Regions from separate parts of the Microbacterium sp. NPDC089695 genome, predicted to be linked through region 1. Evidence: predicted binding sites of a transcription regulator. Region 1 holds the regulator's gene; the other holds the start of a gene.
The links. The regulator LexA, encoded in region 1, represses DNA repair genes until DNA is damaged. The targets are predictions, from matches to a motif close to TCGAACANNTGTTCGA.
Positions count from the first base shown of each region.

Region 2: a site for LexA is predicted at 5,599-5,614, ahead of ACIPYT_RS15360 (DUF222 domain-containing protein). Genes of this name have one in related genera too.

Region 1 is NZ_JBIVHG010000003.1:38,239-45,566, reverse strand. Features, by position in the region: gene ACIPYT_RS14790 (DUF2510 domain-containing protein) at 1-165, opposite strand, end outside; gene ftsE (cell division ATP-binding protein FtsE) at 307-1,365, shown strand; gene ftsX (permease-like cell division protein FtsX) at 1,362-2,276, shown strand; gene smpB (SsrA-binding protein SmpB) at 2,357-2,833, shown strand; gene ACIPYT_RS14770 (prolyl oligopeptidase family serine peptidase) at 2,855-4,726, opposite strand; gene lexA (transcriptional repressor LexA) at 4,775-5,461, opposite strand; gene ACIPYT_RS14760 (LysM peptidoglycan-binding domain-containing protein) at 5,740-6,102, shown strand; gene ACIPYT_RS14755 (histidinol-phosphate transaminase) at 6,124-7,218, shown strand; gene hisB (imidazoleglycerol-phosphate dehydratase HisB) at 7,215-7,328, shown strand, end outside.
Region 2 is NZ_JBIVHG010000003.1:156,687-164,014, reverse strand. Features, by position in the region: gene mmsA (multiple monosaccharide ABC transporter ATP-binding protein) at 1-747, shown strand, start outside; gene mmsB (multiple monosaccharide ABC transporter permease) at 744-2,096, shown strand; gene ACIPYT_RS15370 (substrate-binding domain-containing protein) at 2,156-3,274, shown strand; gene ACIPYT_RS15365 (hypothetical protein) at 3,371-3,976, opposite strand; gene ACIPYT_RS15360 (DUF222 domain-containing protein) at 4,127-5,569, opposite strand; gene ACIPYT_RS15355 (DUF664 domain-containing protein) at 5,859-6,338, shown strand; gene ACIPYT_RS15350 (ABC-F family ATP-binding cassette domain-containing protein) at 6,383-7,328, shown strand, end outside.

The sequences.
Region 1 (7,328 bases):
GACCGATCCGATAGTCGCGTCGGTCTCGGCGACCGCCGCCGGCGTGGGCTCCCCGGTGGATGCCGCGGGCTCTGCGACCGGAGCGAAATGCTCGGTCCACTGGGTGCCGTCCCACCAGCGCTGTCGGCCGGATCCGTCGTCGTACCAGCCTGCGGGCGTCGTCATCGGGTTCCCCTCGGAAGTTCGTGGTATCCGCCGACCGCATGCGTCGGCATCTCCATGTATAGCAGTGCCCTCCGACGTGGAGGAGGCCAGCGGGGTGTCGCTCGCGGGCAGACGAATCCGCGCGCTTAGGCTCGAAGCGCCATGATTCGGTTCGAGAACGTCACGAAACGCTATCGCGGGACCTCCAGGCCCGCTCTGTCCGGCGTCGACTTCGAGGTGCAACGAGGAGAGTTCGTCTTCCTCGTCGGCGCATCGGGGTCGGGGAAGTCGTCGTGTCTGCGGCTCATCCTTCGCGAGGACGTCCCCACATCGGGACGCGTCGCCGTGCTCGGCCGCGATCTGCGCTCGCTGGCGAACCGCAAGGTGCCGTACTTCCGCCGCCACATCGGCTCGGTGTTCCAGGACTTCCGGCTGCTGCCCTCCAAGACCGTGTACCAGAACGTCGCGTTCACGCTGCAGGTCACCGGGTCGTCGCGTGGATTCATCCAACAGGCCGTGCCCGAGGCGCTCGCTCTCGTCGGCCTCGACGGCAAGCAGAAGCGCATGCCCCACGAACTGTCCGGCGGTGAGCAGCAGCGCGTGGCGATCGCCCGCGCCCTCGTGAACCGCCCCCAGGTGCTGCTCGCCGACGAGCCCACCGGAAACCTCGACCCCGCGACCTCGGTCGACATCATGCAGCTGCTCGCTCGCATCAACGCGGGCGGCACGACCGTGCTCATGGCCACGCACGAGGCCGCGTTCGTCGACCAGATGCAGCGCCGCGTGATCGAGCTCCGCGACGGCGAGATGGTGCGCGACGAGGTGCACGGCGGATACGGCGACACCTCGAACATCCCGCGTCTCGTGCCCGAAGAGGTGCGAGGCGCCGCCGCGGCCGCGGCGCTGACGGCCGTGCAGGAGGTGCAGCGCCAGACAGCTGACCTCTCTGTCGTGCGCGCCGCCCTCGCGGAGGAGTTGACGGCGCAGCGCAAGGCCGCAGCTTCAGCGCCCGACGCCGTGCCGACGGCATCCGAGACCCCGGAGGCGCAAGCCGCCCCGATCGAGCCGCAGGTCGAGGACCTGCCCGACGAGAAGACGGCCCCGAGTGCGCCGCGGACGCATCCCATCGTGCTGCCGCAGGTCGACGTGGCCGAGCTGGGAGTCGCCGACCGCCTCGGCCTGTCGGACGAGGGCTCCGAGGAGGTGGGCCCGACCTCATGAGAATCGGACTCATCCTCACCGAGGCACTCGGCGGCCTCCGACGCAACATCTCCATGGTGATCTCCGTCGTGCTGGTCACCTTCGTGTCGCTCACGTTCGTCGGCGCGGCGATCCTCATGCAGTCGCAGATCGGCACGATGCGCGGCTACTGGACCGAGCGCGCACAGGTCGCGGTGTACATGTGCTCGACCATCTCCGAATCCCAGACGTGCGTCGACGGAGGAGCCACCGAGGACCAGGTGGATGCCGTGCGCGCGCAGCTCGACGGCGAAGCGCTCGCGCCGCTCATCAGCGAGGTGACGTTCGACTCCAAGGAGGACACCTACGCCAAGCTCGTGGCGCAGCTGGGCGAGGAGCAGGCGAGCGTGATCACGCCGGAGCAGGCCTTCGAGGTGTTCTTCGTCACGATGAAGGACCCCGGGCAGTCGCAGGTGATCGCAGAGGCGTTCAACGGCGTCGCCGGAGTCGAGCAGGTGCAGGACCAGCTGCAGTACCTCGAGCCGTTGTTCTCGGCGCTCACCGTGGCGACCTACATAGCCGTGGGGATCGCCGTGCTCATGCTGATCGCAGCGATCCTCCTGATCGGCACGACGATCCGCCTCTCGGCCTATGCGCGTCGCAAGGAGATCGGCATCATGCGTCTCGTGGGCGCTTCCAACCGCTTCATCCAGACGCCGTTCGTGCTCGAAGGCGTGTTCGCCGCCTTCCTCGGCTCGGTGCTCGCGAGCGCAGCCGTCGTCGCCGGCGTGCACTTCGGCGTCAACGGGTACCTGCGCGGTCGGGTGCCCTTCATCACCACGTGGGTGACGATGCAGGATGCCGCGCTGGTCGTCCCCGTGCTGATCGGCATCGGCATCGTGCTCGCGGCGCTGTCGGCCGGCTTCGCGATCCGCCGCTGGCTGCGCACGTGACGCTGTCGTCGGTATAGACTGACAGGCTGCCGTGCGCCCGACTCCGGGGTCACCACCACGGCACGGATCAGGAGTGAATCATGCCCAGGGAACGCGGGGAGAAGGTCGTCGCGACCAATCGTCGCGCACGTCACGACTACAACATCGAGAAGTCGTACGAAGCGGGGATGGTGCTCACCGGCACCGAGGTGAAGTCGCTGCGTCAGGGGCGAGCGAACCTCAGTGACGGCTATGCCTTCGTGAAGGGCAACGAGGTGTTCCTCGACGCCGTGCACATCCCGGAGTACTCGCAGGGGCACTGGACGAACCACTCGGCCAAGCGCATCCGCAAGCTGCTGCTGCACCGGGAGGAGATCGCGAAGCTCGCGCACGCCGTCTCGGCCGGCGGCTACACGCTGATCCCGCTCAAGCTGTACTTCTCCGACGGTCGCGCGAAGGTCGAGATCGCCCTCGCGAAGGGCAAGCGCGAGTACGACAAGCGACAGACCCTGCGCGAGCGACAGGACACGCGCGAGGCCGAGCGCGCGATGCGCCTCCGCAACCGCGTCGGCGAGTGACCCGCGGCGCGCGGAGCGCGCTCAGTCCGCTGCGGTGAAGCCGAACACCCGGCCGAGGAACGCCAGCTCGCGCTCGAGAGCGTCGACGATCGTCTCCGCAGCGCGGAACCCGTGGCCCTCCGTCGGGTACAGCACGTACTCGTGGTCGACGCCGCGCTCGCGCAGGGCGTCGCGGATCGCCTCCGCCTGCGCGGGCGGAACGACGCGGTCCTCACCGCCCTGCATCAGGAGCACGGGCACGTCGATGCGATCGACGTGCGTGAGGGGCGAGCGCTCGACGTACACGTCCTCGGCGTCGGGGAGCGGGCCGACGAGGCCTTCTATGTAGTGGGCCTCGAAGTCATGGGAGTGCGCCGCGAGCATGCGGAGGTCCGCGACGCCGTAGCGGCTGATGCCCGCGGCGAACGTGCCTCCGCGCACGAGCGCCGAGAGGACGGTCCATCCGCCGGCTGATCCACCGCGGATCGCGATCCTGGCGGGATCCGCGAGCCCGGCATCCGCCAGACCCCGCGCGGCTGCGATCACATCGTCGACGTCGACCACGCCCCACTGGCCGTCCAGGCGCTCGCGGTAGTCGCGTCCGTAGCCGGAGGAACCGCCGTAGTTCACGTCGAGCACGCCGATCCCGCGACTGGTGTAGAACGCGATCGCCGCGGATGCCGCCCCTGTCACGTGCGCGGTCGGCCCGCCGTGCACGAAGACGATGTACGGCGGCAACTCGCCCTCGGGGGCGACCTGCTCGGGGTTCTGCGGGGCGTACGCGAAGGCGTGCACCGGTCCGTGCGAGCCGTCGACGAGCAGGGCGGTCGACGGCGGCATCCAGCTCGGGTCGGCCGGCGCGCCGCCGGCGATGCGCTCCACCGCGCCCGCGTCCACGTCCACCGTCCACACGCCGGGTGCGCTGGTCGAGCTGTTGCCCGAGAGCAGGACGCGGGTGCCGGACACGTCGTCCACGCTCACGTGGCCGTCGACCGGCACGACGAGCGGCCTCGCGCTGCCGTCGGGGGAGACGACGACCAGATCGTCGCGTCCGTTCGTGCGCACCGCCACGATGCGACCGTCGGCGAGGGGCTGGAACCAGCGGTTGCCGAGCACCCACAGGCCGTATCCCGTGTCGGCATCGATCGCGGCGGCCGTGACGGGCTCGACGGGCAGCGGACGGCCGGCGGCATCCAGGCGCAGGCGCTGCAGCGCCCATCGACCGGAGGGGTCGTCGGCGTACACGAGCTCGTCGTCGCCGAGCCATTCCGGCTGCAGGGCGGCGCGCGCCGGAGGAACGCTCCGGGTGTCCCGGCCGATGTCGGCGATCACTAGCGAGGCCTCCTGCCACGGCATCCGCGGCGCCGTCCACCCGACCCAGGCGATCCGTGAGCCGTCGGGCGAGAGCGCGGGATGCGCGTAGAACCCTGCGCCCTCCGCGATCACGGTCAGTGCATCCGCGTCGTGCGCGGCCGAGCCGTCGAGCGGGATCTCGACGATGCCCCGGACGTGCGGGTCGCGCGTCAGATCCTCGCGGACGGCGAAGAGGCGACCGCCCTGCAGGCGCAGCCCGCCGTGTGCGGGACCGGGCGGGGTGAGCGGCTCCGGTGCGCCGCCGCGCGGCATCCGGTGGATGCGCTGGTCCTTCGCATCGACGAAGTACAGGATGCCGTCGTGATCGGCGGTCCATGCGCCACCGCCGTACTCGTGCACGCGCGACCTCGCGCTCCACGGAGCGGGCAGGACGATCTCGCCCGTCGAACTGCGCACCGTGACGCGGCCGCCCTCTGCCGGCACGGATTCGCCCCACCACACGTCCGCGCCCACGAAGCGGGCGCCGTCGATTCGCGGAGACGCCGTCGCGATCGCCGCGGGGGAGAAGGGCGAGGACCAGGTGCCGTACGGTGCGGTCATGCCCTCGAGCCTAGGCGGGACGCGGACCCCGCGAGGTGCGAGCGGTGATCAGACCGCGCGGAGGACCGCGACGACCTTGCCGAGCACGACGGCCTCATCGCCGAGGATCGGCTCGAACGCGGAGTTGCGCGGCAGCAGCCACGTGTGGCCGTCGCGGCGGCGCAGCACCTTGACCGTGGCCTCCCCGTCGAGCATCGCCGCGACGATCTCGCCGTTCTCGGCACTGCTCTGCGAGCGGACCACCACCCAGTCGCCGTCGCAGATGGCGGCGTCGATCATGGATTCGCCTGACACCTTGAGCATGAACAGGTCGCCCTTGCCCACGAGCTGGCGCGGCAGGGGGAAGATCTCCTCCACCTGCTGGTCGGCGGTGATGGGCACGCCTGCGGCGATGCGGCCGACGAGGGGGACCAGCGCGGCGTCGCCGACCGGGGTGGCGACGTCGGCGGGATTCTCGGCGCCGGTGCCGGGGAGGTCGATCAGGACCTCCATCGCGCGCGTCTTGCCGGGATCGCGGCGCAGGTAGCCGCTGAGCTCGAGCTGGCCGAGCTGGTGGGTGACGCTCGACAGGGACTTCAGGCCGACCGCGTCGCCGATCTCACGCATGCTCGGCGGGTAGCCGTACCGGCTGATCGACGTCTGGATGACCTCGAGGATCGCCATCTGCTTGGGGCTGAGGCTCTTCCGGCGGCGAGTGCGCGGCGCCTCGGACTCGGTGGCGGAGTTCTCGCTCATGGTTCTCCTCAGAGGTGCGGTTCCGGCGTCTCGCTTCGAATGTCGGAGGTCCGTGGTGGGGTGTTCGTATCGAAACCGTATCCGAGAAAAGCGCCGATAGGGAATATCTGTTCGAGCGTGTCGTTGGATTCGAGGAGCGGATTTCGAAGAAGTCTTGACAGATGTTCGAATTCGAAGATACCTTCGGAACGTAGCTTCGTATCCGCGGCTCCCGGCCGAGTCGCGAATGCGAACGCTACGCCACCTTCACCGCATCGCGGTCAGCAGAGGAGCACACGATGAGCACCATCACCTTCAGCAGCGCAGCAGTCATCCCGGCACGTCCGGCGACTCGCCTCCGGCTGACGGCGCGTGGTCGCCGCCTCGTGCTCGCGGCCGCCGCCGTGCCCCTTGCTGTCGGCATCGCGTTCGCAGCTCTCAGCGGCGGCAGCGCCGTGGCCTCCAACGAGCAGGTCCCGACGGCTTCGTTCGAGACCATCACCGTGATGCCCGGAGACACCCTCTGGTCGATCGCCGAGAGCGTCGCTCCCGGCGCCGATCCGCGCGAGGTCATCGGCGACATCACGCGTCTCAACTCCCTGCAGGGCGGCGCTCTCCAGATCGGCCAGGAGATCGCGATCCCGGCGGCGTACGCGGACTGACCGCCGAGCGCACGCCCTACCATGGGAAGGGTGACTGCTTCGCTCGACGACCTGCCGCTCCGTGACGATCTCCGGGGCCTCACTCCGTACGGCGCGCCGCAGGCGCCTCTGCCCATCGCGCTGAACGTCAACGAGAACACGCACCCGGTACCCGATGCCGTGGCGAGCGACGTGCTGGATGACATCGCGGTCGCATTGCGCGACGTCAACCGCTACCCCGATCGGGAGTTCACCACCCTTCGCGAGGGGTTCGCCGAGTACCTGGGCCACGGGCTCGATGCCTCGCAGATCTGGGCAGGCAACGGTTCCAACGAGGTCCTGCAGCACATCCTGCAGGCGTTCGGAGGTCCCGGCCGCACGGCGTTCAGCTTCGCGCCGACGTACTCCATGTATCCGCTCATCGCTCAGGGCACCGGCGCGAGCTGGGTCGCCGGCACGCGTCAGCCCGACTTCACGATCACTCCCGACGAGGCGGCGGCGCAGGTCGTCGAGGTCGACCCCGATGTCGTGCTGCTGTGCGCGCCGAACAATCCGACGGGCACGCCGCTCGGCCTCGACGTGATCGAAGCGGTCTACGAGGCCGCGCGCGGCATCGTCGTGGTCGACGAGGCGTATCAGGAGTTCGCTCCGCGCGAGGCCCCCTCGGCTCTCTCCCTGCTCGACGGCCGCCCACGACTCGCCGTGTCGCGCACCATGAGCAAGGCGTTCGCGTTCGCCGGCGCGCGCGTCGGGTACCTGGCCGCCGATCCGGCGTTCATCGACGCGCTGCGTCTCGTGCGGCTGCCGTACCACCTGAGCGCGCTCACCCAGGCCGCGGCGACCGCCGCTCTCCGCAACGCCGACGTCATGCTCGGGATGGTCGACGAGATCATCGAGCAGCGCGACCGCATCTCGGCGACGCTCGAAGCACTCGGCTACGCGCCGTACGAGTCGTGGTCGAACTTCGTGCTGTTCGGAGGGGTCTCCGATCCGAAGCGCGTGTGGCGGGAGCTGTACGACCGCGGAGTCCTGATCCGCGACGTCGGCCTTCCCGGGCACCTCCGCGTCACGGCAGGCACCGAGGCCGAGACGACCGCGTTCCTCGACGCCCTCGCATCGATAGGATCGGCTTCATGAGCAGCACCGCCCAGAACCCGCGCACCGCGAGCCGCACGCGCAGCACGTCCGAATCGACCGTCGAACTCGAACTGAACCTCGACGGCACGGGCGCCAGCCGCATCGACACC
Region 2 (7,328 bases), 120 kb from region 1:
GACTGGTGGGTGCAGCATCCCACCGTCTCCGAGCGCATGGTCGTCAAGGGCTCGAGCATCAACGTGCGGCGCGGTGAGGTCGTGGGCATCGCGGGTCTCATGGGCGCGGGGCGCACCGAGTTCATGATGAGCCTGTTCGGACGCTCGTACGGGAACTTCCAGTCGGGCACGATCGTCAAGGACGGCCAGGAGGTCGTCATCCCCGATGTGCCCTCCGCGATCAAGCACGGCCTGGCCTACGTGAGCGAGGACCGCAAGGTGCTCGGACTCAACCTGCTCGACACGATCAAGCGCTCGGTCGTCTCGGCCAAGCTGTCGAAGATCACGCACCGCGGGGTCGTCGACGAGCGGGAGGAGTTCTCGGTCGCGGAGCGCTACCGCAAGGCGCTGCGCATCAAGACCCCGTCGGTCGAGGAGGGCGTCGGTAAGCTGTCCGGCGGAAACCAGCAGAAGGTCGTCCTCGCGAAGTGGATGTTCACCGATCCAGACCTGCTGATCCTCGACGAGCCGACCCGAGGCATCGACGTCGGAGCCAAGTACGAGATCTACGCGATCATCAACGAGCTCGCGTCCCAGGGCAAGGGCGTCATCGTGATCTCCAGCGAGCTGCCGGAGCTGCTCGGCATCTCCGACCGCATCTACACCGTCTTCGAAGGTCGGGTCACCGACTGCATCCCCGCCGACCAGGCCACACCCGAGGCCCTCATGCGCAGCATGACCTCCGCGACCCAGAAAGCATCCGCATGACCACCGACCTCACGACCACGAAGCGCGGCTTCCACTTCGGCGACATCCGCAAGATGTTCGGGAGCAACGGCACCTCGACGCTGCGCCAGTTCGGCATCCTCGGCAGCCTGATCGTCATCATCGTGCTGTTCGAGATCTTCACGCTGCTGCGCAACGGTCCGAACGGCGCGACGCTGACGCCGGGCAACGTGATCAACGTCATCAACCAGTACTCGTTCATCCTGATCCTGGCGATCGGCATGGTGATGGTGATCATCATGGGGCACATCGACCTGTCGGTCGGTTCGGTCGCGGCGTTCACCGGCATCATCGTCGCGAAGTCGATGGCCGAGTGGAACCTCCCCTGGCCGCTCGCGATCGTGCTCGGCCTGGGCGTGGGAGCTCTGGTCGGAGCGTGGCAGGGGTTCTGGGTCGCGTACGTCGGGGTCCCGGCGTTCATCGTGACCTTGGCAGGCATGCTGTTCTTCCGCGGAGCGCAGCAGTGGATCGGCGATGCGCAGACGATTCCGGTGCCCAAGGGGTTCCAGTACATCGGCACCGGTTACCTGCCCGAGGTGGGACTGCCTCTGCCGTTCAACGTGCCGACCATGATCCTGGCTCTGCTCGGTGTCGCCTGGCTGATCTTCTGGGAGATCCGCACCCGCCGCATCCAGCACAAGATGGGCTCCGAGAGCGCGCCCGTGTGGGTCAGCACGGTCAAGGTCGTGCTGCTGTCGATCGTCGTGCTCGCGGCCGGCTGGATGTTCGCGACCGGTCGTCCCGGCACGAGCTTCCCCGTCCCCGGCATCATCCTGCTGGCGCTCGTCATCATCTACTCGTTCGTGACCCGCAACACCGTGTTCGGCCGCCACATCTACGCCGTCGGCGGCAACCGACAGGCCGCGCGCCTGTCGGGTGTGAAGGACCGCTGGGTCGACTTCTTCGTCATGATGAACATGTCGGTCATGGCGGCGCTCGCCGGAATGATCTTCGTCGCCCGCTCGCAGGCATCCGGACCCAACGACGGCACCGGCTGGGAGCTCGACGCGATCGCCTCGGTGTTCATCGGTGGCGCCGCCGTCGCCGGCGGCATCGGCACCGTGATCGGCTCGATCATCGGTGGTCTCGTCATGGCCTTCCTCAACAACGGCCTCGCGCTGCTCGGCCAGGGCGCCGACGTCGTCTCGATGATCAAGGGCCTCGTGCTCCTCATCGCGGTCGGCATCGACGTCTGGAACAAGCAGCAGGGCCGCCCCTCGATCATCGGCTTCATGACCCGCCGCTTCCGCCAGCAGGAGGCCGCGACCGAGACGTTCGAGCCCAACAAGACCTATCAAGCCCCACCCGTCGACAAGACGAGCGGAAAGTAAGCGGTTCCTCAAGCGCACAGCACGCGCCGGATCCGTCACACATCAGAGAAAGAGATCACATGAAGAAGATCATCGTCACCGCGACAGCGCTCGTCGCGACGGCTGCCTTCGCGCTCACCGGCTGCTCGGCCGAGCGTGGCGGCGACACGGGATCGGGAGGCGAGGAAGCCGCTGCGGGCTTCGCCGCCGACGCCACGATCGGTGTCGCGCTGCCTGACAAGACCTCGGAGAACTGGGTCCTGGCGGGTCAGCTGTTCACCGACGGACTGGAGAAGGCCGGCTTCAAGGCCGACGTCCAGTACGCCCCGGCCACCAACACGGTCGCCGAGCAGCAGAACCAGATCCAGGCCATGGTCACCAACGGCGCCAAGGTCATCATCATCGGCGCGAAGGACGGCAAGCAGCTCGCGACCCAGGTGCAGGCGGCCAAGGATGCCGGCGCCTACGTGATCGCGTACGACCGCCTCATCGAGAACACCGACGCACTCGACTACTACGTCGCGTTCGACAACTTCAAGGTCGGAAACCTGCAGGGCCAGGCCCTGCTCGACGGTCTCGCCGAGCGTGCGGGCCACGACGCTCCGTACAACATCGAGCTGTTCTCGGGCTCGCCGGATGACGCCAACTCGAAGGTCTTCTTCGACGGCGCCATGGAGGTCCTGCAGCCGAAGATCGACGACGGCACGCTGAAGGTCGTCTCGGGTCAGACGGAGCTCGCCCAGACCGCGACCGAGGGCTGGCTCGCCGAGAACGCCCAGAACCGCATGGACACGCTGCTCACCGGCTCGTACAGCGGTGACACTGTGCTCGACGGCGTCCTCTCGCCGAACGACACGCTCGCCCGCGCCATCATCACCTCGGTGCAGCAGGCCGGTCGTCCCGTCCCGGTCGTCACGGGTCAGGACTCCGAGGTCGAGTCCGTGAAGTCGATCATGGAGGGCATCCAGTACTCCACGATCAACAAGGACACCACGCTGCTCGTCGCGCAGGCCATCAAGATGGTCGGCGAGCTTCAGAAGGGCGAAGAGGTCGACGTCAACGACACCGAGTCCTACGACAACGGCTCCAAGGTCGTCCCGTCGTACCTGCTCGACCCGGTGATCGTCACCAAGGAGAACGCAGCCGACGCGTACGCGAACGTCCCGAGCCTGCTCGAGATCGTGAAGTCGTACCAGTAAGCACGTTGTGCAGTGCGGGAGCCGTCCGGGTCGTCAGACCCGGGCGGCTCTTCCGCGTTGACTCTTGTGTTGTTCTCGTGTTGACGGCGCGTGTGGTCAGCAGTCGGCAACGGGTGTGGTGATTGCAGCATCCAGGACGAGCTTGCGGTGTTCGACGATGAACCTCAGTTCGACCCGCTGCGCATCGGGTACGTCGCCGTAGGGAGCGGTCGCGCCCGTCGCCCCTTCGAACGCGACGGTCGACGTGTCAAGGCATGCCATCGCCGCGATGGATCCGTCGGATCGGATGTCGAGGACCTCGAATCGCTCGATGCTGATCTCTCCGAACATCGTGAGCTCGTGGGCGTGAGCGAACGTCAGCTGGGCTGAATCTGTCACCTGCATGTTCTCGCTCGTGAGTCCGCCGAAGAGTACCCATGAGGTCGGGTCGCGAAAGTCGACGTCGTTCATCGCCTTCGTGTACGACCGGTAGACCTGTTCGGCTGCCTCGGCTGCCTCGGCTGCCTCGGCTGGATCGGTGTTCTCGGTGTTCTCGGCGACCTCGGTGGGCGTTGTCACGGGCTCCCCTCTGGACGCGAGTGTGCATCCCGACAGGGTGAGCGTGACGGCGGCAGCGATGGCGAGCGTGAGCCCGGCGCCGATCGCGGTGAGCCGAGGCGATCGTGTCGCGGATGGTGTTCGGATGTCGTGAAGTGCGGTCATCGCGCCACGGTAGAGGCGAGGTGGGGTGGGGTGGGGTCGTGACGGCGTTTTCCGCAGGGATCGTGAGGTAAACGGGGATCGACGTGAGTGTGGAGAGCGAGTCGTACGCGCCGACGTATGTTTCAGGAAGCGCGCGTTAGAGCGGCGTTGTCAGAACGGCGCGAGGTCTGTCGCCGCCGAGGTGAACGTGACGGTGTTCTGTGGCGGCGGCGTGTCGATGTAGGTGCGCCCCGTGGGACTGGTCCACTCGAGAACACCGCCGTTCCGTTGTTCGACGTGCCACGGGGAGTGGTGCTTCAGCACGTGGTGCCGTCGGCAGAACTGCGCGAGGTTCGTGTCTCGCGTCTCTCCGCCGGTGGCGGCGTCGTGATTGTGATCGAGGTCGCACTTCCGTGCGGCGATCCCGCACGCGGGGAATCGACACCGTCGATCTCGCGCCCGTAGGTGTCGTCGAAGATGCTCACTCGGCCGGTAGCGGTCGACAGCGAGCATCTGACCGGTGATCGGGTGGGTGAGTACGCGGTCCCATCCGCTCGCCGTGCCCGCGAGGACCCGAGCCGTCTCGGCATCGACCGGCATGACTCCGTCGAGCTCCGCTGGCGGGAGCGCCGGGCTCGTCGCGCGTGGATCGAAGGAACCATCGAGGGGCGTGTCCGTGAGAGCGGTGGCGATGTCGGTCTGCGTGTCGTCGCTCTGCGCGTCTTCGACCTGCGACTCGCGGGCAGGATCTCCGCTCGACTGGGGGCGATCTTCAAGGAGCGTCAGCACGGGCACAGTGATCTCGACGCGCGCGCGGATCGCGCCCAGCATCCCATCGGCGGTGTCGTGGCCGCTCGGCGTTCCCGTGAGCAGGAGATCTGTCAACAGGTCGGCGCGGATCTCGTCGACCGTGCGCTCGTCGACCGCGCTCGTGCCCTGGCCTGCGCTCTCGCGGGCCAGACGCCTGTTCTCGTCGCGCACCGCGTGCGCGGCCTGCGAGAGGCGGTCGAACATGCCGTGCACCAGCACGGCCGGGGCGTGCACGTGCAGTGCGGCCATGCCGTCGTCGCCGTCGGTCATCCAGACGCGGCGCGTCGCTCGAGCGTCTCGATGCCGTTCATCGATCGATCGCGTGAGGAAGCGCTCCGCCACGCGACGGGCCAGCGGACGCAGCCGGTTCGGGGACTCCTCCTCGGCGAGGGGGACCATGATCGCGGCATACGCCTCACGGTCGACGTCGTCGACCAGGTGCGAACCGGCATCGACGATCACCCGCGAGTGCGCGGGGCTGATGCGGCCGGCGCCCTGCGCGGCCCACACGGTCGGGAAGAGGTCGACGAGGAGCGAGGCGTCCGCCATGCGGCGCTCGATCGTCCGATCGCTCACGCGTTGCACCGCGCCCAGCTCTGCCGCGACCGACCGGATCGCATGATCTCCGCGGTCGGGGTGATCTCCCTGTCGCGCGATATCCATTGCCAATCGGTTTGCCAGCGCGAGAAGTCCGTCGCGTGCGGCATGCATCGACGAGATCGTCCGTTCCGCAGCATCCATCGTCGCGACGAGATCCGCGAGAGCGGTCATCTGCGCGTCGGTCGCGTCGATCAGTGCTGTCATGAGAACAGCCAATCATCGACCGCCGACATTCGAACAAAAATTCGAACAGATTTGTCCCGTACGCCGATATGCGAGTAGTGAACCGCTCCGAGCCGCACCGACGCGACCGTACCCTGTCACCCGCGCTTACGCGGCGAGGTGCATCCGTCCGCCCTGCGTGCCGTAGATCGCTTCGCCGACTCAGGACACTGGCTGACCGAGGAGAACCCCGACGCCGTCGTCCGTGAGATCCTCGACGCGGTGGGGCGATGAGCATGTCATCCGCCGCCGTCACTTCAGGGAGGATGCGATGACGCACCGTCACAAGACCGATTCCGGCGTCACGACGCGCGACGACCTCGAGGCGCGCATCGAGCAGTGCCGGACGCTGATCCTCGGCAGCCTCGACGGGCTGACGGAGGAACAGGCGCGCGAGATCGTCGTCCCCGGCAGGCCGTCGGTGCTCGGGGTCGTGCGACACACGGCGTACGTCGAGGGGGTGTGGTTCGGCGAGGCGATCACGGGTCGTCCGCGGGCCGAGCTCGGGCTCTCGGTGGCGACCGCGAACTCGTGGAAGACCCGGAAGGCCGACACGATCGCGTCGGTGACCGCGCACTGCCGCGAGATCCACGAGCACGCGCGCGCGAACCTCGCAGGGCTCGACCTCGACGACGTCGTGACGGGGCGTCATCCGCGCACGGTGCTCAGCCTCTACACGCACGTGCTCGACGAGCTCGCCTGGAACACGGGCCAGCTCGACATCCTCCGGGCGCTCGCCGAGACCCGCTGACGCCGGCCGGACCAACGCCCCGCCCGACTACCCTGGAAGACGCTATGGCACATCTTCTGGGGGCTGAGGCCCTGCATCTCGAATACCCGACGAGAGTCGTGTTCGACTCCGTGACCCTCGGCATCGAGGAAGGCGATCGCATCGGCATCGTCGGCCGCAACGGCGACGGTAAGTCGAGCCTGCTCGGGATGCTGGCGGGGCGCAAGGAGCCGGACTCCGGCCGCGTCACGGTGCGCGGCGGCACGACGATCGGCGTGCTCGACCAGGCCGACACGCTCGACGACGACCTCACGATCGCCCAGGCCGTCGTGGGCGACACCCCCGAGCACGAGTGGGCCGGCGACGCCCGCATCCGCGACGTGATCGAGGGACTTCTGTCCGAACTGCCCTGGGATGCCCGCATCGGCTCCCTCAGCGGAGGGCAGCGGCGCCGCGTCGCGCTCGCCGCCCTGCTCGCGGGCGACTGGGACGTCATCGCGCTCGACGAGCCCACCAACCACCTCGACGTCGAGGCCATCACCTGGCTCGCCGGTCACCTGAAGAAGCGCTGGCCCGCGAACTCCGGCGCCCTGCTCGTCGTGACCCACGACCGGTGGTTCCTCGACGAGATCTGCACCGAGACCTGGGAGGTGCACGACCGCATCGTCGAGCCCTTCGAGGGCGGCTACGCGGCGTACATCCTGCAGCGCGTCGAGCGCGACCGCATGGCCGCCGCGACCGAGGCGAAACGGCAGAACCTCGCGCGCAAGGAGCTCGCGTGGCTGCGCCGCGGAGCCCCCGCCCGCACGAGCAAGCCGAAGTTCCGCATCGACGCGGCGAACGAGCTCATCGCGGATGTGCCGGAGATCCGCGACAAGGTCTCCCTGCAGTCGCTCGCGGTGTCGCGGCTCGGCAAGGACGTCGTCGACCTCCTGGATGTGGGGGTCGCGTACCCGGTCGAGGGCGGCGGCACGAAGCGCGTGCTCAGCGACGTGGAGTGGCGCATCGCGC